2 regions of the Arthrobacter sp. N1 genome follow, and region 2 is predicted to be linked to the other one. Evidence: riboswitches for the same ligand, from Rfam matches in the RefSeq annotation. Region 2 holds a riboswitch; the other holds the start of a gene.
What was found. Region 2 has a riboswitch for cyclic di-AMP ahead of NVV32_RS09450 (NlpC/P60 family protein). Riboswitches for the same ligand answer to the same signal wherever they lie in the genome.

Region 1 (15,237 bases), 1.6 Mb from region 2:
GAGAAGCCGAGATCACGCAGGAGTGCGACCAGTTCCTGCGGTGACGCGGCCGAGACCAGCACGGTCGGGGCGATCTGTACGATCCCCAGCACCGCGGCGCGGGGATCGGCAAGGACGGTGGCCGCGACGGCGTCGTCCTCGGTCCTCACGTAGCTGCCGGCACGCCCGACCCGGAGGCTCCCGTACCGGGAGGCGGTGTCCTCGACGAGATAGGTCAGCGCCTGCGGGATCTCGGTGGCCGAGTGCAGGGCGAGGAAGGCGAGGATGGAGGGTGCGTCCTCACCGGCGTCGAGTGCTCCGCGGATGGAGTCGGCGGAGAAGCGGTAGGTGGTGGCCGGCCCCTGACCCTCCGCGGTGGACATCCGCAGGAGCCCTCGCGCGACCTCGGGCTCCAGGTAGCCGGGCGCGACCGCGGTGAGGTCGGCCTGCAGGACCACGTGGGAGACAGGGGTGGGCAGGGCCTCGCGCACGGCCCGGGCGGCCTCCTCGAGCCGGCCCTCCGCGACGAGCCGACCGGCGTCCGTGAGTGCGCCGTCGCCGGTGAGGCCGAGCGACTGCGCCTCGGCGAGCATGCCGGGAAGAAGGCGGGTGAACCGGCGCTGCAGGCGGGGCTGGTGCCAGGTCGCGAGGGCGATGACGGCTTGGTCCGTGAGCACGGGCAGCCGGGGGGCGGACGGTTCCGCGCCGCCGGCCACCGACAGCTCGGTGGCCGCGGACAGCAGTCGCTGGCGCACCATCGGCGCATCGGGCCGCGACGCCTCGGCGGCGAGCGTGTTGATGCCCGTGCCGTCCGGCAGCCGGGATCCGACGAGGGCCGGGGCGCGGTCGACGGCGAGCCACCCCTCGACCAGCAGGAGCCACTGCTCGTCCCGTCCGAGCGCCTCCCAGGCGTCGAGCCGTGACGCCTTCCATCTCGAGTCGTCCGGGTCCAGTGTCAGGAGACCGACGGCGGCAGCGAGTTCCAGCAGCCATGCGGCGTCCGCTTCGCCCGCGCGCAGGGCGTCCCGCACCCGGCGCAGTTCGCGGACGCCGACCCCACCGGACCGGAGGGTGGTGACGGGGGTGGTTGCCACCGAGCCGAGGAGCGCGGTCATGAGCCGGAGCGTCTCGGCGATGGCCCCGAAGGAGGCGTTGTCCCGGAGCGCCGGCCGGGTGGTGCGCTCGACCTCGAGGGGTGGTGCGACGTCGAGAGTGGTGAAGACGGTGTGGCCCCGCAGGGCGATCCCCACCCCGCGCGGCAGTTCGACGTGCAGTGCATCCAGGGGCGCGAGGAGGCAGCGATCCAGCAGCCACCGCACGGCCGGCGTGGCCCCGCCGTTCGGGGTGGTGTCGGTCGCCGTCGAACCCACCGGCGCATCCCGAAGTCTGACCAGCAGCGCGGAGGCTCCTTCCGGTGCGTCGGCGAGGACATCCTGCCAGGCCGCGGGCTGCGCTGTGATGCTGTCGATGATCCGTGCCGCGGCGGCCGACGTCAGGTCCTCGCTCGGGGAGTCGGGTGCGAGCAACGGCACGGCGCCGACGAGCGCCGGACCGAAGCGGGGGACGGTACGGGCGAGGGTGCGGAACGGGCGTCCGAGCCCTGCCGGGTACGGGCCGAGGGCGTCCGCCAGGGCGCCCACCGGGAGCAGCCCGCCCTCGGGAGCCACGGCCAGGAGGGCGCGTTCCACCAGCCCGGACAGGATGGCCTCCAGCGCGTCGCCGTCGGAGCCGGGCAGCGCGGCGGCCAGGGCGTCGCGGTCGACGCCTCCGCCGGCGTCCTCGCTGAGGACCGTGACGGTCTCGAGGACCTGTAGCTCCGGCCGGTCGACGTTGTCGAGGGCACGCTGCAGGCTGGCACGCGTGGAGGCCCGTGCCGCGAGCGCGGCGAAGTCGGGCACCGCGGGAAGGATGAGGTCGGGCCGGCGTGTGAGCAGTCGGCGCAGGTCGTCATCGCTCCGGCGCGCCAGCTGATCGGCCAGTGCTCGGATTGCGGACATCCCTCCAAGGCTACCCGGCGCCCCCGACAGAGCTGGGCGCGGGCAGCACGCCCGCTGCGTGCAGGACGCCGTGAGGGGGACCGGCGCCGGAGCCGGCGTCAGGACCGGCGCCGCGCCAGGGCGGACAGCACCACGAGGGTGGCCATGAGGAGGAACGCGATGGGCAGGCAGAAGTAGGACGCCAGGACGAAGCCGGGCCATACCGTCCCGCCGAGGAAGGCGGTGAGGAGGATCGCCGCGAGCGCGATGAGGCCGATCACGGCGCAGGCGACGGCGGCCACGGAGAGGACCAGTCGTCCACGACCGGCGGGTCCGCCGGGAACCTCGCCGTCGCGCTCGGCAGGGACGCCGACCGACCGCCGCGCGGGGGCGTCCTGGGCTGGTTCATCAGGGATCATAGCCGTCCAAGACTACAAGAACCACGGCCGGGGAGCTGCCGGAGAAGCTATATCCTAGGAGACACAGACTTCCCCGGCGGCGGCAGCCCGCCCCGGCACCAGGCGGTGCACGGACCCGGGACCACCACCGCAGGCGCTGGCCGCCCGGTTCAGCTAAGAAGAGGTAGACGACGTGCCCATCGGCAAAGTCAAGTGGTTCGACGTGGACAAGGGCTTCGGTTTCGTGGCCACGGATGACGGCAAGGAAGTATTCCTGCACGCCTCGGCCCTGCCCGCCGGCGTCAGCGAGGTGAAGGTCGGCACCAAGCTCGAGTTCGGCGTCGCCGACGGCCGCCGCGGACTGCAGGCGCTCTCCGCTCGGATCCTGGAGCAGGCCCCGTCCGTCGTGAAGGCGACCCGCAAGAGCGCGGATGACATGGCGGTCATCACCGAGGACCTCATCAAGCTGCTCGACGCCGTGTCCAACGGACTCCGCAAGGGGCGCTACCCGGAGAAGGCCCACGCGACGAAGGTGGCCGCGGTTCTCCGAGCGGTGGCCGACGACCTCGACGCGTAGGCTTCGACCATGACCACGACCAACCCGGACACCGCCGGCGGCGACGCCCCGGCCGGCGACACCACGATGCCCGACGACGGCGACGCCGTCCTCCAGGTGCCCGTGGAGGCGCCGAAGAAGCCGCGTGCATCTCGTCGCATCCCGAAGTCCGACGCCGTGCTCGAGGCCGCGGTCGAGCGTGCCCGTGCGGCTGTGCTCGAGGTGGCCCCGGAGTCCCAGATCGGCCGGCACGTGTCCGCCGTGATCGAGGGCGAGCGCCTCGTCACCCACCGCTTCGAGGCGTTCATGCCGGGATACGGCGGGTGGCAGTGGTACGCGAGTGTGGCACGCGTGGCGAGGAGCAAGGACGTCACCGTGTGCGAGGTGGGCCTGCTGCCGTCCGCGGCGTCGCTCCTGGCGCCCGAGTGGCTGCCCTGGTCCGAGCGCGTGCGTCCGGAGGATTCCGCGACGGATGACGCCGGCCTGCCGGAGGGAGCAACTCCCAACGCGGCGCCGCTGGAGGGCGTAGCCGGTACGGACGGGGCAGCGGAGGATTCCGCGGGCGGGGCCCCTGGTGCATCGGGTCCTGCGCCGTCGGCCCAGCGCGGGGACGACGACGTCGTCTCCGGGGTGGGACCCGCACCGACCGACACCGCAGCCGGAGAACCCTCGGCCACGGAGGACGGATCCGCCGCCTCCACGGGACAGCCCGACGACGAGTGACCGCCGTGGGTCGCCGGGGCGGGGAGGAAGGAGCATGAGCACCTTCCGCTCGCTCGGCATCCACAACTACAGGCTCTGGTTCATCGGCGCGCTGATCTCCAACATCGGTACCTGGATGCAGCGGACCGCCCAGGACTGGCTGGTCTACGACATCCTCACACCGCAGAACGCCTCGGCGCTCGGGATCGTGATGGCCCTCCAGCTGGGGCCGCAGCTCGTCATCGCGCCGTGGGCCGGACTGATCGCCGATACCGTCGACCGCAGGAAGCTCCTCGCCACCACGCAGATCGCCATGGCGCTGCTCGGCATCGGGCTCGGCCTCATGGTCCTCCTCGACGTCGCCGTCCTCTGGCACGTGTACGCGTTCGCGCTGGCGCTCGGCGTCGTCTCCGCCTTCGACGCCCCCGCACGGCAGGCGTTCGTCTCGGACCTGGTGCGTGACGACTACCTCCCGAACGCCGTCGCCCTCAACAGCGCATCCTTCAACGGCGCCCGCCTCATCGGCCCCGCCGTCGCCGGGCTGCTCACGGCGGGGGTCGGACCGGGCTGGGTCTTCATGATCAACGCCCTGACGTTCGGAGCGATGGTCTACGTCCTCCTGGTGATGCGCGCCTCCGAGCTCAACAGCCAGCCGCGGCAGGCGCCCGGCAAGGGCCGGATCCGCGAGGGCTTCCGTTATGTGCGGCGCCGCCCGGACCTGATGATCGTGATGCTGGCGATCTTCATCGTCGGCACCTTCGGGCTCAATTTCGCCGTGTTCATCGCAGCGATGGCGAGGACCGAATTCGGGCAGGACGCCGGTGTGTTCGGGGTCCTCTCGTCGGTGATGGCCGTCGGTTCGGTGGCCGGCGCCCTGCTCTCCGCCCGGCGGGAACGGCCGCGGCTCAGGTTCGTCTTCGGGGCCTCTGCGGCCTTCGGCCTGGCCTGCGTGCTGGCGGCCCTGGCCCCGAACCTCTGGCTCTTCGGGCTGGCACTGGTGCCGGTGGGACTGTTCGCGCTGACCCTGATGACCAGTGCCAACGCCTATGTCCAGACGACCACGGACCCCGGCATGCGGGGGCGCGTCATGGCCCTGTACTTCGCGATCTTCCTCGGTGGCACGCCGCTCGGGGCGCCCGTGGTCGGCTGGGTGTCCGACATGTTCGGGCCCCGCTGGAGCCTCGGCGTGGCCGCTGCATCCGGCCTGTTGGCCGCCGGGGTGGGCATCTTCTGGGCCTGGCGCTACCACGAGGTGCGGTTGCGGTACGACCGCTCGGCACCCCGGCGCCTGCGTCTCGACCACGAGGCGGGCGCTGCGGACTCCGGGGCGTAGGCGGAGAGTTCCCGCCAGTGTCCTGCATGCTTCGTCCGGCAGCTGCCGGAGGCGCGGCACCGGCGGTCCGGAGGAGGTGCTCCACGACGGCTGGAGAGGCGGTCCTGCCGGTCTAGAGGAGGTGCTCCACGACGTGGTCGATGCACGCGATCAGCGCGGAGACGTCGTCGGGCTCGATCGAGACGAAGGTGGCGATGCGCAGCTGGTTCCGGCCCAGCTTCCGGTAGGGCTCGACGTCGACGACGCCGTTGGCGCGGAGGATCGCTGCGATCCTCGACGCATCGACCGCGTCGTCGAAGTCCACGGTCACGATGACGTTCGAGCGGTCCTCGGCCCGGGCGACATAGGGCTCGGCGATCGGGGAGGCCTCCGCCCAGGCGTAGAGCCGGCCGGCTGAGTCCGCGGTGCGGGCCGCAGCGAAGGGCAGGCCGCCCTGGCCGTTCAGCCACGCCACCTGGGCGTCGAGCGTCACGAGGGTCGAGAGGGACGGCGTGTTGTACGTCTGGTTCAGCCGCGAGTTGTCGATGGCCGTCTGCAGGTTCAGGAAGTCCGGGACCCAGCGGTCGCCCGCCGCGATGCGTGCGGCGCGCTCCAGGGCGGCGGGGGAGAAGAGCCCGAGCCAGAGTCCGCCGTCCGAGGCGAAGTTCTTCTGCGGGGCGAAGTAGTAGACGTCCGCCTGCGAGACGTCGACGTCGAGCCCCCCGGCCGCGGACGTGGCGTCGACGACCACGAGTGCGCCGTCGTCCGCTCCCGCCACCCGGCGGACGGGTGCGGCCACGCCCGTGGAGGTCTCGTTCTGCGGCCACGCGTAGGTGTCCACGCCGGCCTCGGCCACGGGATCGGGACGGCTGCCCGGCGCGGACGTGATGACACTCGATTCCTGCAGGAACGGTGCCCGGGTGGTGGCCGAGGCGAACTTCGACCCGAATTCCCCGAAGGAGAGGTGCTGCGCCCTCGCGTCGACCAGGCCGAACGTCGCCACGTCCCAGAACGCCGTCGAACCGCCGACGCCGAGGACCACCTCGTAGCCGTCCGGGGCGCCGAAGAAGGAGGACAGTCCTTCGCGCACACGCCCGACCAGGTCGCGCACCGGCGCCTGGCGGTGCGAGGTGCCGAGGAGCGTTGGTCCGGCGGCGACGAGCGCATCGATCTGGCCGCTCCGCACCTTCGACGGACCGGCACCGAAGCGGCCGTCGGCGGGCAGGAGGTGGTCGGGGATGCGGGGCGCTTCGCTCATGGGGTGCTCCAGCTGATCGGCGGGGGTATCGCCCTCATTCTGCCCCAGCAGCGGGTTGCCCTCCATTTGTGAACGGATGCCCGGGGCCCCTCCGCGCCCGCCGGCGACCCCCTCGGCGGGAATCCCCGGAGCGGTCGCATGGGTTAACCTTGGGAGGCATGGGGCGGAACCGGCTGTGGCGGCCGCGGTGCCCCACCCGCGTGAGGCATTCCAGCCGCGCACCCGCACCGCACCAAGGAGCTGACCCGCATGACGGACCTCATCGACACCACCGAGATGTATCTGCGGACCATTCTCGAGCTCGAGGAGGAGAACATCGTGGCGCTCCGTGCGAGGATCGCCGAACGGCTGCGCCACTCCGGTCCGACCGTCTCCCAGACCATCGGGCGGATGGAGCGAGACGGCCTCGTGGTCGTCTCCGGTGACCGCCACCTCGAACTCACCGAACTCGGGCGGCACCGGGCCACCGGCGTGATGCGGAAGCACCGCCTGGCCGAGCGCCTGCTCAGCGACGTGATCGGCCTCGACTGGGCGTACGTCCATGACGAGGCCTGCCGCTGGGAGCATGTCATGAGCGAGCGTGTCGAGCGGCGGCTGTACGAACTGCTCGGCCAGCCCTCGGAGTCGCCCTACGGCAATCCGATCCCCGGTCTCGAGGCCATCGGCGGCATCCGGTCGGAGCTGTTCACGGACGGCGTCGTCACCCTGCTCTCGGCCATGGGTACCTACTCACCCGACAAGCGGGTGACGCTCGTCCGTCTCGCCGAGCCCATCCAGGTCGATCCCGAACTCCTCACCCAGCTGGACGAGGGCGGATTGCGCCCCGGTGCGGACCTCGCGCTGGAGTCCGTGGGCGGGTACGTCTCCGTGCGTGTCCCGGGCGTCGAGGGAGCCCTCGAGCTGCCCCCCGAGGTCGCGTCGCACGTCTTCGTGTCCGTCGCCGCCTGACGGCTCCACCACCGGTCCCTGACGGCTCCACCACCGGTCCCTGACGGCTCCACCACCGGTCCCTGACGGCTCCACCACCGGTCCCTGACGGCTCCACCGCGGGTCCCTGACGGCTCCACCGCGGGTCCCTGACGGCTCCACCGCGGGTCCCTGACGGTGCTTGGCCCCGGACCGTCACGGCGCCGGCACGGCGGTTTCTTCGCGCCCGGGCGGGCCTCGGATGGTCGCCGTCACCAAGAACATACCGTTCCGTGACCGGAACGTGACATAGGGTGCTTTCTGTTGTAGCCTTCATCTCGTGCCAAATTCGCTCTAGATCCGGCACCCTCCTGCAAATCGCCTAGCTCTGCCATTGCCGGAGGTCCGTCCGCACCATCGCATGGCAGAGGCGGGGGAACCAATTTCGGGTTTCTGCACAGAAATCCTTGGGGTTAAGTCGCTTGCTCACGCAGCGGCCGGGTGACTCCCATCCGAATCCGACAGCTCACCTCGCAGGCGTTGGGAGAGGCAATCCACCGTGTCCACCAGCTCTTCGCTGGGCCGCCACCGCGCGCCCAAGACGGTCAGCCCGCTGACCACCCTGTCGACAGCAGTCACATCCAACGCCGGTTCCGTCGGCCGCCAGGCAGCCGTCATCGTCGCCGCCTCGGGCCTGGTCCTCACGGCCGGCCTGCCGGCCCACGGCGTCACCATCGCGGACCGTGAGGTCCAGTCCTCCGCAGCCCTGACCATCAGCCGCGTCGTCTCCGCCGAGGTCACGGTCCCGGCCACGGCGAAGGTCACGTTCGAGCGGGTCGCCGTCGAGGTCACCCCCGCCCCCGAGCCCATCGAGGAAGCCCCCGTCGTCGAGGAAGCCCCCGATCCCGTCGTCGCGGCCCCCGCACCCGTCGCCGCCGTCGAGGCACCAGCACCGGTCGTTCCCGCTGTGGAGGTTACGGTCGCAGCAGCACCCGTGGCCGCCGTCGCCGCGCCGGTCGCCGCGCCCAGCGCCCCGGTCGCCGCAGCGCCTGCAGCCGCCGCACCTGCTCCTGCCGCTCCGGCGCCCGCAGCCCCCGTGGAGCAGCCCGCTCCGGCATCCGGTGTCGCCGCCGGACTCGTGGCCTCCGCCTACGGTCAGATCGGCGTCGCGCAGGACTGCACCGCCATGGTCGAGACCGCCCTGCGCTCCGTCGGCAAGTCCGTCGGAGACCTGGCCCCGGGCCAGTTCTTCCAGTTCGGTGACGTCGTCGGCACGCCCGCCGCGGGCGATCTCGTCATCACCGGCGGCCATGTCGCGATCTACGTCGGCAACGGCCAGGTCATCAGCGGTGGCCTCAACGGCATGAACACCGACATCCACAACCTGTCAGACCTTCCCGGCGCAAGCTTCGTCCGCGTCCGCTGATCACCACACACGGAGAATCCCTTATGACTTCACGCACCACGATCGCCCGCCACCGCTCAGAAGCGCAGACCACTGCCGGCTTCTCCGCCCTCGCCGCAGCAGTCACCACCAACGCCGGCGGCATCGGCCGCCAGGCCGCCGTCATCGTCGCGGCCTCAGGCCTCGTCCTCACCAGCGGTGTCGCGGCCAACGCCGCCGACCTGCAGCCGCAGCGTGAGGTAGCCACCTCCAACGTCTCGGTCTCGTCGGTTCGCGCGGCCGTCGTCGCCTCGAACTCGTCCGTCGTGTCCTTCAACATGACGCCGGTCAAGGTCAAGGCCAAGCCCGTCGTCAAGACCCCGAAGGCCCCCGTCGTCGTGGCTCCCGTCGTCGAGCAGGTCGCCGTCCCCGTCGTCGAGACCGCACCCGTCGTCGAGGCAGCACCGGTCACCGCGGCAGCTCCCGCCGCCCCCGCCGTCGCCGCCCCGGCGGCCGTTGCGCAGGCTCCCCAGGCTGCGGCCGTCGCCGCTCCCGCCGTCGCCCCGGCTCCCGTCGCGGCACCTGCACCTGCACCGGCGCCCGTCACCGCCCCCGCTCCGGCACCCGCGGTGTCCTCCGGTGTCGCCGCGACCATCGCCGAAGCTGCGAAGGGCCAGCTCGGCGTCATGCAGGACTGCACCCGCCTGGCGAGCAATGCCCTCGCCGCCGCCGGCATCAACTTCCACGGCTGGCCGGCCGGGTACCTGTCCCTCGGCCGCACGGTCAGTGCCGGCGAGGCCATCCCGGGTGACCTCATCTACTACGCCGACGGCGGCATGGGCATGGCCCACATCGCCGTGTACATCGGTGGCGGTCAGGCCGTCCACGGCGGATTCAACGGCAACACCACGGTGATCGCGCCCGCCGAGCTCGGCTCGGGCGGCGTGTACATCCGCGTCGGCGGCTGATCGGCCACCGAGCAGGACGGAAGGACCGGCGCATCGCGCCGGTCCTTCCGTGCATCCGGCACAGGACTGCCGGGACCACCAGCTCGCGACACGTCACGTCCCGATCGGCGCCGATTAGCCCCCGTCCTGCGCCCGGCTTACCCTTGCAGTGTCAATCCGAAGCTCTTCTCCCGTACCCCGGGATGGCACCCGGTTGCGGGGAACAGGTCAGCAAAGAGGAACGTGCCATGCGCACTCTTGTTCTGAATGCAGGGTATGAACCACTGGCGGTGGTCACCTTCCGCCGGGCGCTGGTGCTCGTGCTCACAGGGAAGGCCAGCGTGGTGGCCGAGGACGACGAGCCGATCGTGGGCCCCACGGAGATCCTCGGACGGCCCTCCGTGATCCTGCTCAACCGATACGTGAAGGTCCCGTACCGGTACGACGTCTCGGCCACGCGGCGGGGGGTCCTCCGTCGCGACAACCACCTCTGCGCCTACTGCGCGCGGCCGGCATCGACGATAGACCACGTGATGCCGCGCTCGCGCGGGGGCCAGGACACGTGGGAGAACCTCGTGGCCTGCTGCCTCACCTGCAACAACGCCAAGGGTGACAAGACCCTCTCCAGCCTGGGCTGGAGCCTGCGGATCGTCCCCCTCCCGCCGCGGGGGCCGCAGTGGCAGATCCGCGAGCTGGAGAAGCCGGCCCCGCAGTGGAACGAGTTCCTGTCCCAGCGGGCCGCATGACGCCCGCTCCCGTGCGGTTCGACGCGATCGTCCTCGCCGGCGGCAGGTCCTCCCGCCTGGGCGGCGTGGCGAAGGCCGGACTGCTCCTGGGCGGCCGGACCCTGCTCGAGCACACCTGCTCGGCGCTGGTCGACGCGGACCACCTGGTCGTCGTCGGCCCGGACACGGAGCCCGGTGCCCTGGCCGGTGCGCCGACCATCGTCCGGGAGGATCCGCCCTTCGCGGGGCCGGCCGCGGGACTCGTGGCCGGTTTCACCTCGTGGCGGGCGCCGCGAGCGCCCTGGTGCGTCGTCGTCGCGTGTGACATGCCGAGGGTCGCGGACCTCCTCACGATCCTGCTGGCCGAGGCACGGGCAGAAGACGGGCAAGCTTCCCTCGTCGCGCTCGACGGCGGCCGCGACCAGCCGCTCGCCGCCGTCTACCGGAGCGCGGACCTTGCGGCAGCGATCGACGGCGTGCTGGCGTACGGAACTGCGCAGGATCTCTCGATGCGCAGCCTCCTTGCTAGTGTGAGGACCAGACCGGTCCCGGTTCCGCCGGGCACGACGCACGACGTCGACACCTGGAGTGATGCACGAGCGCTGGGCGTCGATGTCCCCTGAACCGCCCGGAGGGCTGATGGACGATCGCCAGAGACTGCTGCAGGAATGGACGGAGACGCTGCTCGCCGCGTTCGAGATCGAGGGGACGCACGTCGACATCGACGCCGTCCTGGAGCTCGCCGGCAAGGCGGCCCACGGCGTGGTCCGTCCCGCAGCTCCGTTGACGACCTTCGTGGTGGGGTACGCAGCAGGCCTGGCCGTGGGGAGCGGGCAGGCCGAGGAGCAGCTGGCCATCAGCTCCGCGATGGCGGTGGCCGACTCGCTCTGCACGGATGCGGCTGCCGACGGCGGGACCGCATGAGCGAGGCCGCCGGAGCACACGACGTCGACTGGACGGAGGCACGTCGCCTGGCGCACGGTGCCGGGATGCCGCTGCCGTTCCAGACGGTCCCCCTCGCGGACGCCCTCGGGCAGACGCTGGCCGAACCCGTCCATGCGCTCCAGGCCATCCCGCACTACGCGTCCTCCGCCATGGACGGCTGGGCCGTGAACGGCGACGCCCCCTGGACGCTGGTCAGCCACGCGGTTCCCGAGGAGCACCCCCGCGGCAGGCCCGCACCGCACGCGGATTCCGGGGAGGTGTCCCTGGCGCCGGGCGAGGCGACCTTCATCCTGACGGGGGGTGTGGTGCCGCAGAACGCGCGGGGTATCCTCCGCACGGAGCATGGATCCATCCGCGGTGACGTCCTGGACCGCAACGAGGCCGCGCGTGCCGACGAGCCCTCGCAGTACGAGCACGTCCGGCCGGCGGGGGAGGAGGCCGAGGCGGGCTCCGAGGCCATCCCCGCGGGGGTGGTCCTCAACCCGGCGCAGATCGCCCTCGCCGCGGTGTGCGGGCATGACACGCTCGCGGTGCTCCGGGCGCCGCGGGTGTCCCTGCTCATGACGGGCGATGAGGTCATCGAGCACGGCCTGCCGCACGCCGGACAGGTACGCGACACCTTCGGGCCCCAGCTGCCCGGCTTCGTCGCGATGCTGGGCGGCCATGTCGACGTGGCGGGCCGCGCGAAGGACGACCTCGACGACGTCATCGCCGCCATCAGCGCCGAGGCGACCGACGAGTTCTCCCTCGCACGTGCTTCCGGGGACGTACTCATCACCACCGGTGGGACCGGGAGCTCCTCCGCGGACCACATCCGCCGTGCCCTCACCGAGCTGGGCGCCGAGCTGATCATCGACGGCATCGCGATGCGTCCAGGCCACCCGACGCTCCTCGCACGCCTGCCGGACGGCCGTTTCCTCGTGGGGCTGCCGGGCAATCCGCTCGCCGCGATGATGGCCATGCTCACCGTGGCCGGACCGTTGCTCGCAGGCCTGCGGGGCTCGCCCCTGGAAGAGCCGGTCACGGTGACCAGTGCCGACGCCTTCGGACCCCTGCGGGGCAGGAGCCGCCTCGTGCCGTACCGGCTCGAGGGCGGCCGCGCGGTGCCGAGCACACACCAGCGCTCGGGCATGCTGCGCGGACTCGCCGCGGCCGACGGCGTCCTCGTGGTGCCTGCGGAGGGTTGCTCGGCGGGCGACGCCGTCCCCGCCCTGTCCCTGCCCTGGCTGGCCTGAGGCCGGACCGGGGCCGCGGCGGTCAGGCCGGGACGAGGTCGGACCGGGGCCGCCCGCCCCGGTCCGACCCGCCCGTCAGGCGGCCTTCTCGACCCGGATGATCACGGATTTGGACGTCGGCGTCCCGCTGATGTCCGCGGTCGAGTCCAGCGGGACGAGGACGTTCGTCTCCGGATAGTACGCCGCCGCGCACCCCTTCGGCGTCGAGTAGGCCACCACGCGGAAGTCCTCCGCACGCCGTTCCACGCCGTCCGACCACTCGGAGACGAGGTGCACCATGTCGCCGTCGTCGAGCCCGGCCTCCGCGATGTCCTGTGGGCTCAGGAACACGACGCGGCGCCCGTTGTGGATGCCGCGGTAGCGGTCGTCCTTGCCGTAGATCGTGGTGTTGTACTGGTCGTGCGAGCGCAGCGTCTGCAGGATGAGCCTGCCCGCGGGTACCTTCGGGTACTCCAGCAGGTTCGCGGTGAAGTTGGCCTTGCCCGTGGCGGTGGTGAAGGTGCGGCTGTCGCGGGGACCGTTCGGCAGCACGAAGCCACCGGGCTTGTCGATGCGGTCCTCGAAGTCGTCGAAGCCGGGCACCACGGCGCTGATGTGCTGCCGGATGACGCGGTAGTCGGCCTGCGCGGCCTGCCAGTCCAGCTGCGGGGCGTTGTCGCGGAACGGGCTGTCCTCGCGGGCGAACAGGCGGTCGCCCAACTCGCAGACGATGGCGATCTCCGACCGCATCTCGGAACTCGAGGGCTTCAGGCGGCCCGTCGACGCATGGACCGCACTCATGGAGTCCTCGACGGTGACCCGCTGGTCGCCACCCGACTGGGTGTCCCGGTCCGTGCGGCCGAGAGCCGGGAGGATGAGGGCCCGGGTGCCGGTCACGAGGTGCGAGCGGTTCAGCTTGGTGGAGACCTGCACGGTGAGCCGTGTGTTCCGCAGCGCCTGTTCCGTGACGTTGGTGTCCGGGGTCGCCCGGACGAAGTTGCCGCCCATGCCCATGAAGACCCGTGCCTTGCCGTCGCGCATCGCCCGGATCGCGGCCACGGTGTCGAACCCGTGCCGGCGCGGGGAGGCGAAGTGGAAGCGCTTGTCGAGGGCGTCGTGGAACGCCTCGGGCATGCGCTCGAAGATCCCCATGGTGCGGTCGCCCTGTACGTTGGAGTGGCCGCGGACCGGGCAGACCCCGGCTCCGGGCTTGCCGACGTTGCCCTGCAGCAGCAGCACGTTGACGACGTCGCGCAGCGTGGACACCGAGTGCTTGTGCTGTGTCAGGCCCATGGCCCAGCAGACGATGGTGCCGGGTGAGGCGATCATGCGGTCGCCGACCTTCGTGATCTCGGCCCTGGAGATGCCGCTCGCCGTCGTGATCTCCTCCCAGCTGGTCTCCCGGAGGCTTGTCAGGTAGTCCTCCAGCCCCAGCGTGTGCTCGGCGATGAAGGCATGGTCGAACACCGTGCCGGTCGCCTCCTCGCGCTCGAGGAGGTGCTTGCCGAGGCCACGGAACAGCGCCTGGTCGCCGCCGATGCGGATCTGCAGGAAGTCGTCCGCCAGGGCCGTGCCGCCGCCGAAGCGCGTGCCGAGCAGCCCCATGGGGTTCTGGGGGTTCTCGAAGCGCATCAGGCCGGCTTCGGGGAGGGGATTGATCGCGACGATCGCCCCGCCGTTCTTCTTGGCCTTCTCCAGCGACGTGAGCATGCGGGGGTGGTTGGTGCCGGGATTCTGCCCGGCGATGATGATCAGCGGCGCCGTGTCGAGGTCCAGCAGGGACACCGTGCCCTTGCCGACGCCGAGCGTCTCGTTGAGCGCGGAGCCCGAGGATTCGTGGCACATGTTCGAGCAGTCGGGCAGGTTGTTGGTACCGATGCCGCGGACCAGCAACTGGTACACGAAGGCTGCCTCGTTCGAGGTACGTCCGGAGGTGTAGAAGACGGCCTCGTCCGGGCTGTCGAGCGCCGCGAGCTCGTCGACGATGACCTGGTTCGCCTCGTCCCAGGACACGGCGCGGTAGTGGGTGCCGCCGTCGTCGAGCAGCATGGGGTGCGTGAGGCGCCCCTGCTGGCCGAGCCAGTAGTCGTCCCGCGTCATGAGGTCCTCGACGGAGTGCTCGGCGAAGAACGTCGGCGGGACGGTGCGGCGCGTCGCCTCCTCGGCGACGGCCTTGGCCCCGTTCTCGCAGAACTCGGCGGTGTGCCGCTTGTCGCCCTCCGGCCAGGCGCAGCCCATGCAGTCGAAGCCCTTGACCTGGTTCACCGCGAGAAGGGTCTGCGCGCTGCGCACCGGCCCCATCTGGTCCATCGAGATCTTGAGGGAGTTGATGACGGCGGGCAGTCCCACCGCCCGCGTCTTCCGAGCTCCCACGGTCAGCTGGGACTCGTCGATATTGTCCTTCGGGGCCTTTGTTGCCACGTGTGCACATCCTCGTGTCGTCGTCGACACACCATGTGGTGTCTGGGGTCAACTAACCTCATCATAGGGCCGAGGTAAGGAGAGCCGAATGAACCGGGTCACACAGCGCCGCCGCATCACGAAGTTCCGCATCGGGGCACCGACCGGTCGCCGCGAGGATGTCCTCGCCGGGGAGGAACCCCTGGAGATCAGACTCGGGGGCAGCGCCTTCACCGTCACCATGCGGACCCCGGGGGACGACTTCGACCTCGTGGCCGGCTTCCTGGTCTCCGAGGGCGTGGTCTGGGAGCCGGGCCAGCTGCCCAGCCTGCGGTACTGCGCGGGCGTGGACGACGACGGCCGGCAGACCTTCAACGTGGTCGAGGCGCAGCTGCGTCCCGGCGTGGAGCTCCCGGACACGGCGATGGAACGCCATGTCTACACCTCCAGCTCCTGCGGCATCTGTGGGACGGCGTCGATCGACGCCGTCCGGAAGTCCTCGCGGTTCGACCTGCACGAGGACACCGCGCCCGTG
Region 2 (15,237 bases):
GGGATCATCATCGGCACGCATGCGCTGCTCTCCGACAACGTGCAGTTCTTCGACCTCGGCCTGATCGTGGTGGACGAGCAGCACCGGTTCGGCGTGGAGCAGCGGGACTCCCTGCGCACCAAGGCCCGCACCTCTCCCCACGTGCTCGTGATGACGGCCACCCCGATCCCGCGCACCGTGGCGATGACGGTGTTCGGGGACCTGGAGACGTCGACGCTCTCCGAGCTTCCCGCGGGCAGGAGCCCGATCGCGACGCACGAGGTCGGGCTGACCGAGCACCCCGCATGGATCGACAGGATCTGGGCCAGGGCCCGCGAGGAGATCGACGCCGGCCGCCAGGTGTACGTGGTGTGCCCGAAGATCGGCGACGAGGGCAGGTCCGAGGAGGATGTCGCTGCTCCGCTCTACGGGGACCCGGCGCCGGAGAAGGCCCCCGGCGGCCAGCAGGAGCTCACGAGCGTCGTCGGCCTGTCCGACGACCTGGGCGCGGTCCCGCAGCTGCAGGGCGTGACGCGGGGGATGCTGCACGGGCGGATGGATCCCCAGGACAAGGCCGATGTCATGGCGCGTTTCGCCGACGGCAGCGTGCAGCTCCTCGTCGCCACGACGGTCATCGAGGTGGGCGTCGACGTGCCCAACGCGACCCTCATGGTGATCATGGACGCCGACCGCTTCGGGATCTCGCAGCTGCATCAGCTGCGCGGGAGGATCGGCCGGTGCGGCCACGCCGGCACGTGCCTCCTCGTGACGAAGCTCGAGCCCGAGCACCCCAGCCGCGAGCGGCTCTCCGCCGTGGCGTCCACGACCGACGGCTTCGAGCTCTCGCAGAAGGACCTCGAACTGCGCCGGGAGGGCAACATCCTCGGCGCGTCCCAGTCGGGTGGCCGGTCCGCCCTGCGGTTCCTGAAGATCACCCAGCACGGGAAGGTGATCGAGAAGGCGCGGACGGACGCCCAGGAGGTCGTCGGGGAGGATCCGGACCTCGAGGGATACCCCGGCCTGGCACTGGCCATCGAGCTGTACCTGAACCCCGAGAAGGAAGCCTTCCTCGAGAAGGGCTGAATCAGTATCGCTCCGCATCCGAGGATGTAGGGTTTCGATCATGACGCAGATACGGATCGGGGACGCGGCCCGCTATCTCGGTGTCAGCGATGACACCGTCCGACGCTGGATCGACGGCGGCATCCTCGCGAGCACGAAGGACCCTGCGGGGCGGCTCGTGGTGGATGCGTACGAGCTGGCGACGCTCGCTCACCGCAACGCCGTGCTGCCGGGTGATCCCTCCGACATCGGGCGGTCCGCGCGCAACAGGTTCGTCGGGATCGTCACGGACGTCCTGCAGGACACGGTCATGGCGCAGGTCGAGCTGCAGTGCGGCCCGCATCGCGTGGTGTCGCTGATGAGCAGCGAGGCCGTCCGGGATCTCGGGCTGGAGAAGGGATCGATCGCCATCGCCGTCATCAAGGCCACCACCGTCATCATCGAGACCCCGGGAGGGAAGGCGTGATCATCGCCCGCCTCGCGCCGGGGGTCCGGAGCCACGGACGGGACGCCCGCCGCGGCCGCCCCGGGCGGACCCCGGGGCGGCAACTGTGTGCGGTACCGGCCGCCGTCGCCAGCATCGTGCTCCTCCTGACGGGCTGCGGCGGAGCCCGGGATGCCACGGGCGCCGGAGGCTCCGCCGCGGCGAACGGCGCGGAGATCGACGGGAGCATCACGGTGTTCGCCGCCGCCTCCCTCACCAGCACCTTCACCGAGCTCGCCGGGCGGTTCGAGGACGGGCACCCCGGCACTGAGGTCCGGCTCACCTTCGCAGGATCCTCCGACCTCGTGACGCAGATCGTCGAGGGGGCGCCGGCCGACGTGTTCGCCTCCGCCGACACCCGCACGATGCAGCGGGTGTCCGACGAGGGACTGCTCGCCGGGACCGCGGTCGATTTCGCCACGAACACGCTCCAGCTCGCGGTCCCGGCCGACAACCCCGCGGGAATCTCGTCCCTCGCCGATGCCGCGCGCCCCGGCGTGAAGACCGTGGTCTGTGCCGAGCAGGTGCCCTGCGGAGCCGCCGCCGTGGCCGTGGCCGATGCCGAAGGCGTGGACCTGGACCCGGTCAGTGAGGAGTCCTCCGTCACCGACGTGCTGGGCAAGGTGACGTCGGGGGAGGCGGATGCCGGCCTGGTGTACGGGACCGACGTCCGCGCTGGAGGGGGATCGGTGCTCGGCATCGACCTGGCCGAGGCGGGGGCGGGAGCCACCACCTACCCCATCACCGCCCTCGCGGAGAGCCCGGAGGCGGTCACGGCGCAGGCGTTCGTCGACTTCGTCACGGGTCCCGAGGGCCGAACCGTCCTGACGGCGGCTGGTTTCGGTGCGCCCTGACGCCGCACGAGCGGCCCGGCCAGGGACGGCCAGGCCCGTGAACACGGCTGCCCTCCCGCGCTGGGTGGTCGCTGCCGCCGTCGTCGGCGCCGTGTTCGTGGTCCTCCCCCTGGCGGCCATGACGCTGCGCATCGACTGGCCCCGGTTCATCCCGCTCGTGACGTCCGAGGGGGCCCGGGCCGCTCTCCTGCTCAGCCTCCGCACCTCGGTGTCCGCCACGATCCTCTGTGTGCTGTTCGGTGTGCCGCTCGCGCTCGTCCTCGCGAGGACCTCATTTCCCGGCCGACGGTTCGTGCGGTCCCTCGTCCTGCTGCCCCTCGTGCTGCCGCCGGTGGTCGGGGGTATCGCCCTGCTCTACACCTTCGGTCGGCGCGGACTGATCGGGAGCGGCCTCGCGTCCCTGGGGATCGACGTCGCCTTCTCCACGACGGCCGTCGTGCTGGCCCAGGCGTTCGTCGCCCTGCCGTTCCTGGTGCTCAGCCTCGAAGGAGCCCTGCGGACCGTCGGGACCCGCTACGAGGCCGTCGGCGCTACGCTCGGCGCCGGCCGCTGGACGGTCCTCCGGCGGATCACCCTGCCGCTGGTGCTCCCCGCACTCGTCTCCGGCGCGGTCCTCTCGTTCGCCCGGGCGCTCGGCGAATTCGGCGCCACCCTGACGTTCGCCGGGAGCCTCCAGGGCAGCACGCGGACGCTCCCGCTCGAGATCTACCTGCAGCGGGAGACAGATCCCGATGCGGCCGTGGCCCTGTCCCTCGTCCTCGTGGTCGTCGCCGTCGTCGTGGTCGGCGTCGCCCACCGCGTCCGCCCGCTCGGCAGTCTCGATCCGCGGAGCACGGCGTCGCCGAAGGCGCCGGCCGCCGCGCCGGGGCGGGTGGACTGATGCGGCTGACCTTCGCGGGGGCACTGCCAGAACGCGGCTTCGACGTCGCGTTCGATCTCGCCGAGGGTGAGACCGTCGCGGTGCTCGGTCCGAACGGGGCCGGGAAGTCGACCCTCCTCGGCCTGCTCGCCGGTCTCCTGGCACCGTCGGCGGGCCGGGCGACGCTGGGCGGGGATGTCCTGTTCGACGTCGGGCCCGGGCGGCGCGTGCTCATCGAGCCGCGGCGCCGGGGCGTCTCCCTCCTCGCACAGGAGGCGCTGCTGTTCCCGCACCTCTCCGTCCTCGAGAACGTGGCCTTCGGTCCGCGCAGCCGCGGCCTGTCGCGGGCCGAGGCGCGCGCCACCGCGTCCGCCTGGCTCAAGCGGGTCGGCACACCCGAACTGGCCGGGCGCAGCCCCGGACGGCTGTCCGGCGGTCAGGCCCAGCGGGTCGCGATCGCCCGGGCCCTGGCCACGGACCCGGCGCTGCTGCTGCTCGACGAACCACTCGCCGCCCTCGACGTCACCGTCGCGCCCGCGATCCGCACACTGCTCCGTGAGGTGCTGCAGGGGCGCTCCGCCGTGATCGTGACGCACGACGCGCTCGATGCCTTCCTGCTCGCCGATCGCGTGCTGATCCTGGACGGCGGCCGTGTCGTCGAGGCCGGGCGGACCATGGAGGTCCTGACGCGGCCCGTGACAGCGTTCGGTGCGCGGCTGGCCGGACTGAATCTCCTCCTCGGCCGGCGGACGGAGACGGGGTTCACGGGCGCCAACGGTCTGGTGGTGCCGTGGGAGGGTCCGGGACGCGCGGGCGAGGAGTTCGCACTCGCGATCCGTCCCGCCGCGGTCTCGGTCGCGCGACCCGGTGGTCCTCCCGCCGGGACGGATCACGGGACGGATCACGGGGCCGCCTCGGGAACGAGCCGCGTCACGGCCATGGTCGACGACATCGAGCATCGCGGTGAGGCGATCCGGGTCCATGCCGCCGGGATGGCCGCTGACCTGGCTCCTGCAGACGCCGTCGCGATGGGTATCCTCCCCGGCTGCGCCGTGGAGGTGTCGCTCCGCCATCAGGACGCCGTCGTCTACGGCCTTCCCGCTGCGCCGGACGCCGGGAGGGGACCGGCCGGACGGGCGACGGGCGATAGAGTCGGAGGATGACGCGCATCATCGCCGGAGCCGCGGGCGGTTCGACCCTTGCCAGCGTGGAGGGGAACGGCACCCGGCCCACCACGGACCGCGTGAAGGAGGCGCTCTTCTCCCGGCTGGAGTCCTACGGCGTCCTGCACGGCGCGCACGTCCTCGATCTGTACGCCGGATCGGGCTCGCTCGGGGTCGAGAGCGCCAGCCGTGGGGCCGCGACCGTGGACCTGGTCGAATCGGCCGATCGCGCGGCGCTGGTGGCGCAGAAGAACGCCGATCTGGTGAACCGCGTCCTCGGCTGGACCGCCGTCCGGGTGCACAGGTCGAAGGTGGAGACGTACCTCGATCGGGTGGCGCCGGAACTGACCTGGGACCTCGTCCTGATGGATCCGCCCTACACGGTGGACGCCGACGGGGTGATCGCCGTGCTCGCGGCCCTCGCGTCACGCCTCGCGGAGGGAGCCGTGGTCGTCGTCGAGCGTTCGGCCCGATCACCGGAGCCGTCCTGGCCGGGCGGGCTGGAGCGCTTCTCGGAGAAGAAGTACGGCGAGACCCGCCTCTGGTTCCTGGAGCCGGCGGCGTCCTGACCCGTCACCCACGGGTCGGGCAGGGGCACGGCCTCCGGTCGTGGCGGGGGCGTTCGGGCTCCCGAGGGCGCGGTACCGGTTCGCACGCCGGTACCGCGCCGGTATCGGGGGTGTCAGGCGCGGCGGCGCGTACGGACGAGAGCGGTGGCGCCGGCGGCGAGGCCGAGCAGTCCGGCGACGAGGCCGATCCAGCCGACGGCGGAGACCGAGCCGGTGTCCGTGCTGGCTGCGGCGGGCTCGGCGTCGATCGCCTCGGGGGTCTCGGCCGCAGCACCGTGTGCGCCGTGCCCGTCCTCGCCCTCGACCGCCGCGGTGGTCAGGAACGAGGGCGCCGGCTTCTCGGGCTCCTCCGCGCCCTCGACGACCTCGTCGTCCCACTCCACCACATCGCCGTCCGTGTAGGACTGCGTGGCAGGCAGCATGACCGTGGTGCCGGCCTCGGGGAGCCGGCCCACGGAGATCGAGAAGGTCTGGTACTCCTGCTGCGAGATCTCGGCGCCCGGTTCCGCCGTCCACACGACCGAGAGGGGGGCCTCTGTCAGCGTCGCGCCGTCGGCGGTGGTGACGGGCTCGGGCAGCGCCCCGGTGACGACTTCCGCCGTCCATCCCTCCACGGGCTTGACCCGTACGGACGTGAACGGCTGCTCGGTGGGCAGCTGGACCTCGAGCTTGTTCGTCGCAGCTGTCTCTGACTCGTTGGGGACGCTGAAGGTGAGCTGCGAGTAGCCGTCCTCGGTGGTCGATGCGGGCGCGACGCTGACGTGCGCGCTCGCCGCGCCGAGGCCCAGCGCCATGAGGCCGGCCGTGGTGAGCGCGACGGCGGAGGTCGAGAGGGTGCGGCGATTCCGCAGGGATGTGTTCGACATGGTGGAGCCTTCCAGAGGTGCGCCCGATCCACCGCGAAGGGCGGTCTGATCTCGGGCAGCGGGTGATGGGGGATGACGGGTCGGTGACCGCCCGCAAGCCCCTGTCCCTGTGGAGGACGCGGCTCAGGCGGTCGAGGCGGCGGGCGACGGCGGCCCGCGCAGCGGGGGGACTGCGCCGTACACGGTGGACGGAGCGACGGGCGTCGGCACGAGGACGACGGCGGAGCGGTGCGGGGTCGCGGGCAGGGGGATGACACCGGCGCCGGTGAGAAGAGGTCGGAGCCAGGCTCGGAGCAGGGTGGCGGCGTGATCGCTCGTCGCCACGGCCGCCGCGAGGACGATCGTCGCGACAGCGTGCAGGAGCAGCATCAGGGCGCCTCCGGTAGCTCCCGCCATCCCGTCCTGCGTGACCGGCGAACAGGCCAGCTCGAAGGCGGCGTGGTGGCCCGGCATCGCCGAGGAGCTCTGGCAGACAGCGGGCACTGCGGTCAGGGAGAACAGGCTGTGCAGCAGGGCCTGCCCCGCACCCATCGCGAGGAGGGCGGACCGGAAGGAGACGGTGCGCCGCGCGAGCGCCATCATCGGCAGGAGCAGGAGCACGCCGAGCAGCAGGATGACTCCGGGCGCCGGCACATGACCGGCGGCGAGCACATGCGACGCGGAGGAGACCGAGAGGATCAGGGAGACCAGCACCAGCGACCGGACATACGGAAGGGCAGGTGCAGTCATGACTGTTCCTCCCCCTCTCGTTCCCGTGCGTCGGCCGCGGCTTCGACCGTCGGGTGACGATCTCCTTCAGCGTACAGCCGTCGACCACCCCGATGATCTGCACATGATTCGGTCAGCTGTGCGCCACGGATGGGCGTTCGCAGCTCGCACCGCTCCCGGAGCGGGCGTCAGCGGTGGCACCTCACCTCGTGCCAGCGCACGGACGACAGGACGCGCCACCCCGGGGCTGACGCCGTGACGATCAGTCACGCGATGCCGTTCACCGAGGCCGTCCGTGGAAGGTCACGAGCATCCCCGGGCCGGCCGTGAGGGAGGCGCGGCGTGCCGGCCCCGGTGGCCGTTCACACCGCGGACCGGTGGACGCCGCCCGGGCGGGCCCGGAGCGAGGGGCACTCCGGGAGGTCGTCGGGCACGACGAGCGAGCAGGTGCCGGTCCGCTCCGTGAGCAGGGGATGCGCGGTGGGGCCGACGATGCCGAGGTTCCGCAGGGTGTCCACCCCCTCACGATCGATGTGCGTGGCGCCCGTCAGGTCGATGACGACGTTCGGCTCCTGCAGGATGCGGAAGCTGCGGTCGACGATCGGTACGAGCGCGCGGCAGCTGCCCCGCGTGAGGCAGCCGCGGACGTCGATACGCGCCCATCGGAAGTCGATGTCCAGCTTGATGGTGATGCTCAGCGTGTGCCGCATGGCTCCGGTCTCCCCAGGGTGGGACGGTCCCTCGCGCCCGGCTGCTCAAGCTCTTTCAGGCTAGTGACGGAAAGGGTGTCGCTGCCGGACCGGATCTTCCTTGACAGGAGGGCGACCGCCCGGGACCGCAGGCGCTGATCGAGGGCTACCGCGCGGGACGCGGCTCCCCGGCGTCGAACGCCTCCCTCGCCGGTCCGACCAGGACCGCGGCGGGGTGCGGGCCGGCCGCGAGCAGCGCGGCGGTCCATGACGCGGGCCAGGGAGCGGGACGGGCTGCCACGACGACGTTGCCCGCCGAGCTGCCGTCCACCATCCCGGCCTCGGTGAGGACCGCCGTCGATTCCGCGAGGGAGGACAGCTGCCGGCTCTGCGCCCGGGCGAAGGCGAGCGGCGGATCGTCGCCCACGTTGACGAGCACCACGCCGTCCGGTGCACAGACGCGCAGGAGGTGGGCCGCGAAGTCCGGCGAGGTGAGGTGGGCCGGGGCGTCCGATCCGGCGAAGATGTCCAGGACGACGGCGTCGAAGGATCCGTCGGCCTCCTCCAGCACGACATCGGCGGCGTCGCCGATCACGATGTCGCAGCCGGTACCGTCCGCGAGCGGCATCTCCGCGAGGACGAAGTCGATCAGCTCGGCATCGAGGTCGACGGCGACCTGCGCGGACCCGGGTCGCGTCGCGTGGACGTAGCGGACCAGGGTGAGTGCCCCCGCGCCGAGGTGGAGCACCCTCAAGGGTGCGCCGGGTGCTCCGAGCAGGTCGATCACGTGGGCGATGCGCTGGAGGTACTCGTAGAAGACACGGCCCGGGTGCGCGACGTCGACGTGGGACTGCTGGGCGCCACCGATGCTGAGGATCAGTGCGCCGTCGATGTAGGCGTCCTCGTCGATCTCCGCGTACGCACCCGCGACGGGGAGCCAGCGGGTCGGCACGTCGAATTCGTCGTCGCCGTCGGCGGCCTTCGGGCCGTCGTGGCCGGCCGTGGCATCCGGGACGTTCATACGCGGTCCCGGAGGGTGGCCAGGCGCCGGGCGCCCTCCTCGATCACGTCGAAGCGCTTGCAGAAGGCGAAGCGGAGGAGCGACCTCGTCCGGGCGGCGCCGTCCTCGTGGCAGAACATCGCCACCGGTATGGCGGCCACGCCGATGAGCGAGGGCAACCTGCGGGCGAGGGCCGTCGCGTCGTCGATACCGAGGGGGGACGCGTCGACCGTCGTGAAGAACGTCCCCTCGGGCTCGAACACCTCGAATCCCGCGGCGCGGAGTCCCTCGCCCAGGAGGTCGCGCTTCCGCCGGAGGGTGGCCGCCACGGAGTCGAAGAACTCGTCGGGCAGGCCGAGGCCCAAAGCCACCGCACTCTGGAAGGGAGTGCCGGAGGTATAGGTGAGGAACGTCTTGACGGTGCGCACCTGAGCCACGAGTTCCGCCGGCCCGCTGAGCCACCCGACCTTCCATCCCGTCACGGAGAAGGTCTTGCCTGCCGAAGAGATGGTCAGGGTGCGCGACGCCGCTCCGGGGAGCGTGGCGATCGGGATGTGCTCGGGGCCGAAGCGGAGGTGCTCGTACACCTCGTCGGTGACGATGATGGCACCGTGCCGCTCCGCCAGCCGGACGATCGTCTCCAGTGCCTCCCGCCGGAAGACGCTTCCGGTGGGATTGTGCGGGTTGTTGACGACGACGATCCTCGTGCGGTCCGTGAAGGCCGCCGCGAGCGAGGCGGCATCCGGCTGGAAGTCCGGCGCCAGCAGGGGAGCTGTCGTATGGGTGGCTCCGGAGAGGCCGATCACGGCGCCGTAGGAATCGTAGAAGGGCTCGAAGGTCAGCACCTCGTCGCCCGGCCCGGCGAAGGCGAGAATGGCCGCGGCGATGGATTCCGTGGCGCCGGTGCTCACGATCACCTCGGTCCGGGGATCGACGGTGAGCCCGTAGAAGCGCTCCTGATGGGCGGCGATGGCGTCACGCAGCACGGCGATGCCCTGTCCGGGAGCGTACTGGTTGGCCCCGTCGGCGATGGCCGACCTCGCGGCGTCGAGGATCTCCCGCGGCCCGTCCTCGTCGGGGAAGCCCTGCCCGAGGTTGATCGCCGCGTGCTTCTGCGCGAGGGCGGTGACCTCCTCGAAGATGGTGATCCCGAGCTCTCCGTCCCCGCCGAGCAGGTTCGCGCCGGCAGCGGTTCTCGCCCACGGGGCGGCCGGGCGGGTGGTGGGGAGGTGCGGAGAGGTTCGCTCGGCATCGGTGCTCATGCCACCAGTATCCCGGTGACGGCGGCCGAGGGGTGGACCCGGGAGCGGGACTCGGTACCGTGGAGGCATGAGCCGCGCCGTCTGCCCCGGATCCTTCGACCCCCTCCACAACGGACACATCGAGGTCATCGGGCGTGCAGCGAGCCTGTTCGACGAGGTGCTCGTCGCGGTGTCGACCAATTACGCCAAGAACTACCGCTTCTCCGGCGAGGAGCGCATCGCGTTCTGCGTCGACAGCCTCGCGCACCTGCCGAACATCCGCGTGGTCCCCATGGGCGCCGGCCTCCTGGCGGACTTCTGCCGCGAGAACGGAGCGACGGCGCTCGTGAAGGGCCTTCGCTCGAGCCTCGACTTCGACTACGAGCTGCCTATGGCGACGATGAACCGGCACCTGGCCGATGTCGAGACCGTCTTCCTGCCGACGGGCACCGACTTCGCCCACGTCTCTTCCACCCTGCTGAAGGAGGTGGCCGCACTGGGGGGCGACATCCGTCCGTTCGTGCCCGACGCCGTCCTCCGACGCCTCGTCGACCGGGTCTGAGGGCCGTTCGCCGGCGCGGTCTGTCAGACCCGGTTGGCGCAGACCGGACGGAGGACGGACGTAGCGAGTGCGATGCTCTCCTCGGTGAATCTCGCGATCCACTGCCCTGGACCGAGATCAGGGTGCGATGCAGCCATGGTGACCGTGGCTTTCGAACACTGGGAGATGTTGAGGTGTGAGCGCGTCACATGGTACGTCGAGGTGACGACGATGATGTCGTCCCAGCCGCGATCCCGGGACATGTCGCTGATGGATCGTGCTTCGCCGCGGGTGGTCAGCGGATCCGGGCGGAAACACGTGGTCCTCCGGGTCTCCGCTCCACACAGGGCGTCCGCCTGCGTGTTGCCCGGCAGGCCCGTCGACGACAGCACGAGGAGGGGTGCGGCGCCCGTGTCGACGAGATCCTGTCCCACCGCGAGGCGCTCGTCCGAAGCACCCGCCAGCACGAACACCGCATCTGCGCGACCCGTCTCGGCGAGAGGCGGGTTGTAGAAGAGCTCGTAGGCTGTGAGGAGCCACAGGACGAGCAGCACCGTGCTGAAGTGCAGAGTCCGGCGGAGCACCCGCGGGAGGCCATCCGGTGTCCCAGCAGGATGCGGAGGGATGGAAGGGCTGGTCACCCTCCGAGGGTAGACGTACGGCCGCGTTTTGGGCCTGCCGGTCCCATCGGGCTAGGATGGTACGTCGGTCATATGTTCTACAGGAGTCACCATTAGCAGCGATCTCAGTTCGCCCCTGACATTCAGTGTCAAGGATCTCGGACGCAGTCCGGGGAGCATGCGGACCATCGAAGAACATGTTCCGGCACCCAAGGATTTCGGCGTGGCGCTGATCGGCGTGCAGGAGGGCTCCGACATGGAGCTGGACCTGCGGTTCGAATCGGTCCACGAGGGAATCCTGGTGTCGGGAACGGCAAACGTCGAGGTGACCGGCGAGTGCGGCCGTTGCCTGGAGCCATTGCGGTTCGACCGCGACGTGGACCTCCAGGAACTCTTCTTCTACAGCGACTCTGCGTCGCTGTCGGTGGAAGAGGACGAAGAACAGCACCGGGTGGAGAGCGATTCCGTCGATCTGGAGCCCGTGCTGAGGGATGCGGTGGTCACTTCGCTGCCATTCCAGCCGGTGTGCCGGGAGGATTGTCAGGGCCTGTGTTCCGAGTGCGGAGCACGGCTGAACGACGATCCGGACCACCACCACGAAGTACTGGATCCCCGCTGGTCAGCCCTCGCAGGGCTGGCGGGCACTGCCGCCGAGAACGATGCGGCACCCAAGTCAGAGTCAGACGAGAAGGAAGAGAGTTAGCCGTGGCTGTCCCGAAACGGAAGATGTCCCGCGCGAATACCCGTGCACGCCGGTCCCAGTGGAAGGCAACCGCCCCCAGGCTGGTCAAGACCCTCGAGAACGGTCGCGTCACCTACAGCCTCGCCCACCAGGCCAAGGTTGTCACCGACTCGGCCGGCACCCCGCTGTTCCTCGAGTACAAGGGCCGCAAGGTAGCCGACGTCTGACATCGGTGCACCTTCCGCTGCCGTGCTCCGCGCAGCGGCGGAAAACGCCGGTCCGACGCGTGATCAGCTGATGCGGTCGTGAAGAATACAGAAGAACTCTCGAAGCGTCTCGGTGTCACTATCGACACCGAGACGCTTCGTCTTGCCCTGACGCACAGGTCCTACGCGTACGAGAAGGGCGGCATCCCCACCAACGAGCGCCTCGAGTTCCTCGGTGACTCGGTGCTCGGCCTCTCGGTGACGGACGCGCTGTACAGGGACAACCCGGATCTGTCCGAGGGTGAACTGGCGAAGCGACGGTCCGCCGTGGTCAGCACCAGGGCGCTCGCCGGCGTCGCCAGGGCACTGGACCTCGGCAGCTACGTGCTGCTCGGCCAGGGGGAGAAGCTGACCAACGGGCGGGACAAGGCCTCCATCCTCGCCGACACCATGGAGGCCGTGATCGGCGCCGCGTACCTGAGCCACGGCATCGAGACCGCCCGCGCCATGGTCATGCGCCTCATCGGTCCCCTCCTGCGGGACTCCGCCGTGCTCGGTGAGGGGACGGACTGGAAGACCCGGATCCAGGAGACGGCAGCGGGCAGGCGGCTCGGCGCCATCGACTACCAGGTCGACGGGACGGGTCCCGACCATGCGCGCACCTTCACCGCGCGTCTCGTCATCGGCGGGGTGGAGTACGGCGCGGGTGGTGGGCACTCGAAGAAGGAGGCCGAGCAGGCGGCTGCGGCTGCTTCGTGGAAGCTCCTCGCCGACGTTCAGGACGTGCCTGCGACCGTCACGGGAGCCGGCGACGTCGACGTGCGTCCTGCAGGTGTCGTGACCGGTCGCTCCGGCGGCGCGCGGAGGCACACCGACCACGCGGGGCTCCCCGAGCGCTCAGACTCCGACGACGGAGCATGAGTGCCTGAACTCCCCGAGGTGGAGGTGGTCCGGCGGGGACTGTCCCGCTGGGTCACCGGGCGGGCGGTCGAGAAGGTCGACGTCCTCGATCCACGATCCCTGCGTCGTCATGTCAACGGGGTCGAGGATTTCGTCGGCGACGTCACCGGCGCGCGCATCACCGATGTGGTGCGGCGCGGGAAGTTCCTCTGGATGGTCCTCGAGGATCCGGCGGCGGATGACGCCGCCCCGCCGCTGGCGCTGATGGCTCACCTCGGCATGAGCGGGCAGCTGCTCATCGAGGACGCAGCGGCGCCCCCGGAGAAGCACCTGAAGGTTCGCCTGGCCCTGTCGCGGGCGACGGGGGAGGACGGCTCCGCCCTGCCCACGGATCTGCGTTTCGTCGACCAGCGGATCTTCGGCGGGATGTTCGTCACGGGCTTCGAGCCGACACCGGACGGTCACCCCGGTGGGCTGGGGGGAAGCGACACCGCGCTCGTGCCCCACCAGGCCGCGCACATCGCCCGCGACCCCCTCGATCCGGCATTCTCCTTCGAGGAGTTCCACCAGCGCCTGCGCCGCCGTCGCACGGGGTTGAAGCGTGCCCTGCTCGACCAGGGACTCGTCTCGGGGATCGGGAACATCTACGCCGACGAGGCGCTGTGGGCTGCGCGCCTCCACTACGCGCGGCCCACGGAGACGATGCGCCGACCCGACACTCGGCGCATCGTGGACGCCGCCACCGAGGTGATGACCCGTGCCCTTGCCGCTGGGGGGACGAGCTTCGACTCCCTCTACGTCAACGTCAACGGTGCATCGGGCTACTTCGCCCGCGATCTCGAGGCCTACGGGCGTTCAGGCCGGCCGTGCCGCAGGTGTGCTGCAGAGGGACGGACCACGTTGATCCGGCGGGAGCATTTCATGAACAGGTCCTCCTTCTTCTGCCCCGTCTGCCAGCCCCGGCCGCGGAACGCGAGACCCTGAGCAGCGCCGGGACAGCGGCATCCGGCCGTCCGTGATCCAAACGTGACAAGTCGGGGATCACCGCGTACCGTTGAACCCGCGCCCGCTCCACCACGGAGGGGCGCCCCTCCTCTCTCTGCCTAACCCTGTCGATGAGGACGGACCGTTCGCTACACACATCGACAGGGGCGGGGGAACCGATAGCGGACCCACTCACGGGTCCTAGGGGTCAAGACGCGCGTGCACCAGCTCTGGGGCGGTGGTGCACGAACACCACGTCCGGATGTCCCATCCGAACCCGACAGCTAACTTCGTAGGCATTGGGAAAGGCATCAGCATGTCCAAGAAGAGCCATATCGCACGCCACCGGGCAGTCCCCACGCGTGTCAACCCCCTCGTCACCGCCTCACGGGCCGTCTCCGCGAGCGCCTCGATCGCCGGCAAGCCCGCCGCCGTCGTCGTCGCGGCCTCCGGCCTCATGCTCGGCGCGGCACTGCCCGCCAGCGCTTCCGGCGAGATCAGCGTCCAGTCGGTTCCCGTCCAGCAGGTCGTGGCCACCCCCGCCGCAGCCGGTACCTACACCGTCCAGTCCGGTGACACCCTCGGCAGCATCGCCGCGGCCCACGGCGTCAGCCTGGACACCCTGTTCTCGGCGAACGGCCTGGGCTACGCCTCGGTCATCTACCCGGGCCAGTCCATCGCACTCGGCGGATCCGCCGCTCCCCAGCAGCAGTACTCGGTGCAGTCCGCCTCGATCGTCGCCGCTCCCGCAGCAGCGCCCGTCGCCGCTCCCGTAGCCGCGCCCGTCGCCGCCCCTGTCGATGACGCGCCGACCTACAGCCTCCAGTCCTCGTCGATCGGCGCCACCGGCATCGTCGGAACGGCCATGCAGGGAGAGGGATCGGGCTACGTCTACGGCGGCACGGCCTTCGGTGGCTGGGACTGCTCGGGCTTCGTCCAGTGGGTCTACGCGCAGAACGGCATCAACCTCCCGCGCACCACGTGGTCCCAGTTCGCCGCCCTGCGCCCCACCGGCAACCCCCAGCCGGGTGACCTGGTGAGCCAGAACGGTGGGAGCCACGTCGGTATCTATCTCGGCAACGGCCAGATGATCAGCGCACTGAACCCGTCGCAGGGCACGCAGGTGCACCCCGTGTCCGTCATGTCGGTGGACGGCTACTACACCCGCTGATCGATCGGTCGGCCCACCCGGTCCGCGGTCACGCTGCGAGCCGAAGGAGTGGGGTCGAGCTCCAGCAGTGACGCCTGACGAAGGGCGGGATGCACAGCATCCCGCCCTTCGTCGTACCCCCGTTCCGACGCCGGCCGGCACCATGTCCGAGCGGTCGGGAGCGCCGTGCACGTCGAGCACGGGGCAGGCTCCGCAGGCTCCGGCCGCGGACGACGGCGCGTGCTCGGCGTGATGGAGGTCGGTCCGGCTGCCGGACGACCGGGCGGGTGGGACAGGAGTGCGCGAAGCCAGCGGGGGCAGGCGGTCTGCAGGCCGGTGTCAGGTCGAGTAGTGGCGGGCGAGCCGCTCGAACCCCTCGTCGATGCCGACCGCCGGACGCCAGTCGAGGACCGCCCTGGTGTGCCGCTGGTCGAACCAGTGCGCGGTCGAGAGCTGCTCCGCCAGGAAGCGCGTCATGGGTGGCTCCCCGGACCGCTCGAGGGCGGTCCAGAAGCGCTCGATCACGGCTCCCGCTCCCCGGGCGAGCGATCCGGGCACACTCCGGGTCGGTGGGGTCACGCCTCCCGCGCGGCAGATACCGGCCAGGAGCTCGGCGATGGGCCGGGGTTCGCCGTTCGTGACCACGAGTGACAGTCCCGCGGCGCGGTCCATCCGGACCA

Region 1: another riboswitch for cyclic di-AMP. It lies ahead of NVV32_RS02445 (NlpC/P60 family protein); the one in region 2 lies ahead of NVV32_RS09450 (NlpC/P60 family protein).

What each region holds. Positions count from the first base shown of each region.
Region 1 is NZ_CP102608.1:507,794-523,030, forward strand. It holds gene NVV32_RS02410 (helicase-associated domain-containing protein) at 1-1,976, opposite strand, end outside; gene NVV32_RS02415 (hypothetical protein) at 2,075-2,374, opposite strand; gene NVV32_RS02420 (cold-shock protein) at 2,547-2,930, shown strand; gene NVV32_RS02425 (DUF3027 domain-containing protein) at 2,940-3,632, shown strand; gene NVV32_RS02430 (MFS transporter) at 3,667-4,944, shown strand; gene serC (phosphoserine transaminase) at 5,057-6,181, opposite strand; gene NVV32_RS02440 (metal-dependent transcriptional regulator) at 6,431-7,129, shown strand; cyclic di-AMP (ydaO/yuaA leader) riboswitch at 7,473-7,641, shown strand; gene NVV32_RS02445 (NlpC/P60 family protein) at 7,647-8,513, shown strand; gene NVV32_RS02450 (NlpC/P60 family protein) at 8,537-9,439, shown strand; gene NVV32_RS02455 (HNH endonuclease) at 9,667-10,164, shown strand; gene mobA (molybdenum cofactor guanylyltransferase) at 10,161-10,766, shown strand; gene NVV32_RS02465 (DUF6457 domain-containing protein) at 10,783-11,067, shown strand; gene NVV32_RS02470 (molybdopterin molybdotransferase MoeA) at 11,064-12,323, shown strand; gene NVV32_RS02475 (FdhF/YdeP family oxidoreductase) at 12,399-14,723, opposite strand; gene fdhD (formate dehydrogenase accessory sulfurtransferase FdhD) at 14,812-15,237, shown strand, end outside.
Region 2 is NZ_CP102608.1:2,066,496-2,081,732, reverse strand. It holds gene NVV32_RS09535 (ATP-dependent DNA helicase RecG) at 1-1,062, shown strand, start outside; gene NVV32_RS09530 (TOBE domain-containing protein) at 1,103-1,507, shown strand; gene modA (molybdate ABC transporter substrate-binding protein) at 1,591-2,379, shown strand; gene NVV32_RS09520 (ABC transporter permease) at 2,417-3,259, shown strand; gene NVV32_RS09515 (sulfate/molybdate ABC transporter ATP-binding protein) at 3,259-4,401, shown strand; gene rsmD (16S rRNA (guanine(966)-N(2))-methyltransferase RsmD) at 4,398-4,970, shown strand; gene NVV32_RS09505 (YcnI family protein) at 5,084-5,836, opposite strand; gene NVV32_RS09500 (hypothetical protein) at 5,960-6,565, opposite strand; gene NVV32_RS09495 (hypothetical protein) at 6,907-7,254, opposite strand; gene NVV32_RS09490 (spermidine synthase) at 7,400-8,254, opposite strand; gene NVV32_RS09485 (aminotransferase class I/II-fold pyridoxal phosphate-dependent enzyme) at 8,251-9,495, opposite strand; gene coaD (pantetheine-phosphate adenylyltransferase) at 9,563-10,036, shown strand; gene NVV32_RS09475 (YdcF family protein) at 10,060-10,599, opposite strand; gene NVV32_RS09470 (YceD family protein) at 10,772-11,338, shown strand; gene rpmF (50S ribosomal protein L32) at 11,341-11,544, shown strand; gene rnc (ribonuclease III) at 11,623-12,444, shown strand; gene mutM (bifunctional DNA-formamidopyrimidine glycosylase/DNA-(apurinic or apyrimidinic site) lyase) at 12,445-13,407, shown strand; cyclic di-AMP (ydaO/yuaA leader) riboswitch at 13,545-13,721, shown strand; gene NVV32_RS09450 (NlpC/P60 family protein) at 13,724-14,578, shown strand; gene NVV32_RS09445 (NAD-dependent epimerase/dehydratase family protein) at 14,897-15,237, opposite strand, start outside.